Regions from separate parts of the Variovorax humicola genome, predicted to be linked through region 1. Evidence: riboswitches for the same ligand, from Rfam matches in the RefSeq annotation. Region 1 holds a riboswitch; the other holds the start of a gene.
The links. Region 1 has a riboswitch for glycine ahead of gcvT (glycine cleavage system aminomethyltransferase GcvT). Riboswitches for the same ligand answer to the same signal wherever they lie in the genome.
Positions count from the first base shown of each region.

Region 2: linked by a shared signal. The riboswitch ahead of WKW80_RS18375 (D-amino acid dehydrogenase) and the one ahead of gcvT (glycine cleavage system aminomethyltransferase GcvT) in region 1 are both predicted to bind glycine.

Region 1 is NZ_JBBKZV010000040.1:25,070-28,234, reverse strand. Features, by position in the region: gene denD (D-erythronate dehydrogenase) at 130-1,140, shown strand; glycine riboswitch at 1,149-1,252, shown strand; glycine riboswitch at 1,265-1,367, shown strand; gene gcvT (glycine cleavage system aminomethyltransferase GcvT) at 1,415-2,584, shown strand; gene gcvH (glycine cleavage system protein GcvH) at 2,615-2,989, shown strand; gene gcvP (aminomethyl-transferring glycine dehydrogenase) at 3,002-3,165, shown strand, end outside.
Region 2 is NZ_JBBKZV010000011.1:14,057-17,221, forward strand. Features, by position in the region: gene WKW80_RS18360 (TetR/AcrR family transcriptional regulator) at 1-469, opposite strand, end outside; gene WKW80_RS18365 (M20/M25/M40 family metallo-hydrolase) at 726-1,334, opposite strand; gene WKW80_RS18370 (hypothetical protein) at 1,392-1,817, opposite strand; glycine riboswitch at 1,879-1,987, shown strand; gene WKW80_RS18375 (D-amino acid dehydrogenase) at 2,016-3,165, shown strand, end outside.

The DNA of each region.
Region 1 (3,165 bases):
CCGGAACGCTCACGCCAGAACGCGCCTTGCCGGCGCGTTTTTTGTTTGTGTCAGCGCGTTTCCTGCTTCACACGGGGGAGGCGATGCGCTATGACATCGCTTTGAGCTGGCTGGACAGGAGAGCAACGAATGCAAATCGTGATCACCGGCGGTGCTGGCTTTCTGGGCGTGCGCCTGGCGCGCAGGCTGCTGGCGAAAGGCGCAATCGGGGTCGGCGGCGGCAAGGAACATCGCATCGGCATGATCACGCTGGTCGACCGCGTGCATCCGCCGCGCGACCTGGCCGACCATCCCCGGGTCAACCTGATCGTCGGCGACCTGTGCGAGTTGCTGGCCCCGGACAGTCCACAGCGGGCGCTGCCGCCAGAGACGGCGGTGGTCTTCCATCTGGCGGCCGCCGTCAGCGGCGAATCCGAGAAAGATTTCGAACTCGGCATGCGCAGCAATTTCCTGGGGACCTATGCGCTGCTGGAAGCCTGCCGCGCCCAGCACACCCGGCCGCTGGTCGTGTTCGCGAGTTCCCTGGCCGTGTTCGGCGCGCCGCTGCCCCATGTCATCGAGGACGATACGCTGCCCACGCCCCAGACCAGCTACGGCACCCAGAAGTTCATCGGCGAGCAACTCATGGCCGACTATGGGCGCAAGGGCTTCATCCACGCGCGCAGCGTTCGCCTCATGACGGTGTGCGTGCGGCCGGGCGAACCCGATGGCGCGGCGTCGGATTTTCTCAGCGGCATGTTCCGCGAGCCGCTGGCCGGCCGGCCAGCCCGTTGCCTGGTGCCGCCTGACACGCTGGTGGCAATCTCGTCTCCCGCGCGCGCCATCGAGGGGCTTGTTTGCGCCGCGAGCGCGCCACACGGCAAATGGGGACCCCGCACCGCCGTCAACCTGCCGTCACTGTGTGCCAGCGTGGACGAAATGGTGCAGGCGCTGTATCGCATCGGTGGTTCAGCCGCAATCGACCTGCTCGATATCCGGCCTGACCGCGATGTCAGCGAAATCATCAGCGGCTGGCCGGGCCGCTTCGAATGGGTGCGCGCACGCGAGCTGGGCCTGTACGCCGACGAGAGCATCGAAGCCATCGTGCGCGACTACGTCCGTGAAAATCCCGAAGCGGTGAAGCTCGCCGTCGCGGCCTGACAGTAGAATTCCGGCGGTCAGGAGAGCGCCTCGGTTGCCGGGGCCGCCGAAGGCGCAGGCCCCCGAAAAAGCACGGGTCCGAACGCTCAGGCAAAAGGACTGACGAGGCGCCCGCTCCAATGGGCGTTTTCTTGCTGGAGAGAGGCCGCGCAACCAGGCGGTCCACCGAAGGAGCAAACCCCGATCGTGGGGCGAATCTCTCAGGTAAAGCGGACAGCAGGAGTGGCCCGTGGCATTGCCATGGAACTCGACTGCCCCACTGGAACAAAGCCTCATGGCCACTCCATCCGACACCGCCGCAGTACTCCTCAAGACGCCGCTGCATGCCCTCCATGCCGAACTCGGCGGCCGCATGGTGCCCTTCGCGGGCTACTCGATGCCGGTGCAATACCCGACCGGCCTGATGGCCGAGCACAAGCACACGCGCGAAGCCGCCGGCTTGTTCGATATTTCACACATGGGGCAGCTGCGGCTTGTCGGTCCGGAAGCAGCGGCGGCCTTCGAAACGCTGATGCCGGTCGACGTGATCGGACTGGCGCAGGGCAGGCAGCGCTACGGCCTGCTGCTGGACGACAACGGCGGAATCCTCGATGACCTGATGTTCTTCAACGAGGGCGACGACTCGATCTTCGTGATCGTGAACGGGGCCTGCAAGGCGGCTGACATCGCCTACATCACGGCCAGGATCGGCACACGGTGCGAGGTGCGGCCGCTGCCGGACCACGCGCTGATGGCGTTGCAAGGCCCGCAGGCGGCGGCGACGCTGGCGCGCCTGTCCCCGGGCGTCGAGCGCTTCGTTTTCATGACCGGAGGCTCGGTGCGGATCGGCTCGATCCCGGCTTTCGTGACCCGCAGCGGCTATACCGGGGAAGACGGATTCGAAATCTCGGTCGCCGCAAGCGATGCCGACGCCCTCGCCCGCCTGCTGCTTGCGCAACCCGAGGTCAAGCCCATCGGCCTCGGCGCGCGCAACTCGCTGCGCCTCGAAGCCGGCCTGTGCCTCTACGGCAGCGACATCGACACCACCACCACGCCGGTCGAAGCCTCGCTCAACTGGGCCATGCAGAAGGTGCGCCGGCCCGGTGGCGCGCGCCCGGGCGGCTTTCCGGGGGCGGACAAGATCCTGGCGCAGTTGGCGGTGGCGGCCGACCTGGCCGGACACGTCGACCAGAAAACGCTCACCCGCAAGCGCGTCGGCCTGGTGGCGCTGGAGCGTGTGCCGGTTCGCGACGGCACCGAGCTGCAATCCTTCGAGGGCCACGCCATCGGCAGGGTGACCAGCGGCCTGCTGGGCCCGACGGCCGACCGCCCGATCGCGATGGCCTACGTGGCCACGGCCTTCTCCGAACCCGGCACCCGCATCCAGGCCATCGTGCGCGGCAAGCCCGTGCCGATGGAAGTGACCACCATGCCCTTCGTGCCGACCCGCTACTACCGCGGCTGATCTTCTTTCTTGCTTTTCTCAGGAGCTTTCATGACTGTCAAATACACCAAGGACCACGAGTGGGTCCAGTCCACCGGCGGTGATGCCGCCACCGTCGGCATCACCGTGCATGCACAGGATGCGCTGGGCGACGTGGTGTTCGTCGACCTGCCCGAAGTCGGCAAGACCTATGCACAAGGCGAAGTGGCCGGCGTGGTCGAGTCGGTCAAGGCCGCGGCCGATGTCTTCATGCCCGTGTCCGGTGAAATCTCCGAAGTGAACGAGGCGCTGCGCGCCGACCCTTCGCTCGCCAACAGCGACCCGCTCGCGGCCGGCTGGTTCTTCAAGGTCAAGCTCAGCGATGCCCTGCAACTCGATGCGCTGATGGACGCCACCAGCTACGAGAAATTCTCCGCCGAGGCTTGATCGACCGCCGTGATGTCCAACGCCCTCCCCACCCTGCGTCAACTCGAGAACGCCGATGAGTTCGTCGCGCGCCACATCGGCATCGAACCGGCCGATGAGGCGCGCATGCTGCCCGTCATCGGCCACGCCACCCGAGCGGAGTTGATCGACGGCATCGTGCCGCCGGCCATTCGTCG
Region 2 (3,165 bases), on a different contig from region 1:
CCTCTGCCGTGGCCTGCTGCACCGCGCGGAAGACGGCCCCCTGCCACTTGCTGACCGATTCGACCAGCGCATCGCGCACCGGGCCCGGGCGGTCGTCGAATTCGGTGGCGCCGCTGATGTAGATGCAGCCCGAGTCGATCTCGACCGAGGTGCGCTTCATCCAGTTGTCGAACATCGCGCGCAGACGGGGCAGTCCGCGCGGCGCCGACATCGCGGCATAGAACACTTCCTGCTCGAAGCGCGAGTGATACTCGCGGACCACGGAGATCTGCAACTCTTCGCGCGAACCGAAGTGGGCGAACACGCCCGATTTGCTCATCTGCGTGAGTTCGGCCACGGCGCCGATCGACAAGCCCTCGAGCCCGATCTGCGCGGCCAGGTTCAGCGCGGCGTCGACGATGGCAGCCTTGGTTTGCTGGCCCTTCAGGGCGGAGCGCGAGGACTTGGCCGAGGCGGCGGAGATGGGCATGGGCGGCAATTAATAATACGAACGGTCGTGCTATTTTGTAGTGGATTCGTTTCGAAGAGAAGCGCAAAGACCCACTAGATTACCGGGCTATTGGGCGTCGAAGGCGAATTTCTGGCGTCGTTTCGCATCACCAATGGCCACAAGCAAAGGCGCCGATTTCATCGGCAGCAAGGCGTTGCACCGGGTGAGCCGCGATCGCTCCGGCAAGGCTGCTCGGGCCTTGCTCGTCGAGATCCTTTTCACCGAAGTAAGTGGATCAGATCAAGAAAGTCTGCGCCAGTCGGACCCAATAGGCCGCCCCCAGCGGCAAGGCTCGGTCGTTGAAGTCGAAGCGCGGGGTGTGGAACAGGCAGCCTCCATCCTCGCCGGTCCCGTTGCCCAGCACCATGTAGGCGCCGGGAACTGCCTGCAGCATGTAGGCGAAGTCTTCGCTGCCCATGGTGGGCATCCGTTCGCGGACCTTGTCGGCACCCAGCAGGTCCACCGCCACCCCCCGAGCGAACGCGGTCTCGTCCGCATGGCTGACCAGCACCGGATACTGCTGGCGGTAGTCGACCTCGCACTTCAGGCCATAGCTGTCGGCCTGCGCGTGCACGAACGCCTGCAGCCGCCGTTCGATCTGCGCGCGCACCGCGGGGTCGAGCGCACGCACGCCGATCTTGAGCACGGCCTGTTCGGGCACGATGTTGTAGACCTCGCCCGCCTGCATCGCCCCCACGGTGACGACGGCGGCCTGGTGTGCGCTGATTTCGCGTGAAACGAGGCTCTGCAGGCCCAGCACGATGCTCGCCGCGCACTGCATCGGATCCACGCCCTGATGCGGTAGCGCGGCGCTGGGGATCCTTTGCTTCTGGACCCTGCAGATAGTGAGCGCTGCTCTTTCACCAAGCTCTAACCATGGAGCGACCCTTTGAAGGCTGGATCACGTCGCCGGCAAAGCGCGGCAGATGGCTTCACAGGGACGCTTCTTGAATAGGGCACGATAGGCTGCGGTCATGGGTTGCAGCGCCAGGACGGTCGCGCCATCGTTGCGCCGTGTGTTGATCACCAGTGCATTGGCACCGGTTTCCCAGGCGGCCAGACTCGTCAGGCCCAACACCCACAATGCGCTCGCCGCGCCGGTGTCTCCAAGTCTTTCGCACAAGTCGCAGCCGACCTTCACGTTGAACAATTGCCGGCATTGACTCGCCGATCGCGCCAGACCTGGGCCCGCACTGAGCTTCGCGTGGTAGCGCAGGGACAGATCAAGGTCAAAGTGGCAGGCTTCAATTGCTTCCAGTTGCCGCCTTGGCACGTCCGAAACTAGAATCGCCGATTGCAGGAGAGCGAGCGACCGCGGTCGCTCCACCGAAGGCGCAAACTCCCATGAACGCTCAGGTCGGCCCCGTGGCCATGTACTGCATCCATCGATATCGCCGTCTGGAGAGCCATCAGGCCCACGCCTGATGCACCGAAGGAGCAACACCCTGGCGGGCGCCAAGGTCGAAACTCTCAGGTACCAAGGACAGGGGGAGCGGCTTTTGAAATCACTTTCAAAGGACCTCTCATGCGCGTGATCGTATTGGGCGCCGGCTTGCTCGGCGTCACCTCGGCCTATTACCTCCAGAAGCTCGGCCACGAAGTCACCGTGGTCGACCGCCAGGCCACACCGGCCGCTGAAACCAGCTTTGCCAACGGCGGCCAGATCTCCGTCAGCCACGCCGAGCCGTGGGCCAACCCAAGCGCGCCGATCAAGGTGTTGCAATGGCTGGGCAAGGAAGACGCGCCCCTCCTGTTTCGCATCCGTGCCGACATGCGGCAGTGGATGTGGGGCTTGCAGTTCCTGCGCGAATGCACGCCGGCGCGCACCCGGCACAACATCGAGCAGATCGTGCGCCTTGGCACCTACAGCCGCAGCATGCTGCAGGAACTGCGTCGCGAAACCGGCCTCGGCTACGACCAGCGCACGCAGGGCATCCTGCATTTCTACACGACGCAAAAAGAGTTCGATGGCGCCTTGAAGCCGGCCGAGCAAATGCGCGCATTGGGCTGCGAACGTGTCGTCATATCCGCCGACGAAGCGGTAAAGCTCGAGCCGGCATTGGCACACATCCGTCCGCAACTCGCCGGCGCCACCTACACGGCCGAAGACGAATCGGGCGACGCCAACCGATTTGCGCGCGAACTGGTCAAGCTCTGCGAAGTGGGCGGCGTGAAATTCCTGATGAGCCACACCGTGACCGCGATCCGCGAAGCCGGCGGCAACATCGAGCACGTCGAAGCCACTGACATCGAGGGCCGCTTCCAGCGCCTGCAGGCGGACGCGTATGTGATGGCGATGGGCTCGTTGAGCCCCATCTATGCCAAGCCGCTGGGCATCGACTTGCCGATCTATCCGGCCAAGGGCTATTCGGTGACGCTGCCGGTAAAGGATGCGTCGAAGGCGTACCAGGTCTCGCTGACCGATGACGAGTTCAAGCTCGTGTTCTCGCGCTACACCTCGGAAGACGGCCGCGGCGACCGCATGCGCATTGCCGGCACGGCCGAGCTCAACGGCTACGACCGCGACCTGAACCGCGTCCGTTGCGAGGCGATCGTGCGGCGCGTGGAACAACTCTTCCCGGGCGCCGGCGACACAACGCGCGCCCAGTTCTGGACCGGCCTGCGCCCCGCAACGCCCAGCAACGTGCCAATGATCGGCAAGACGCGCCTGCCCA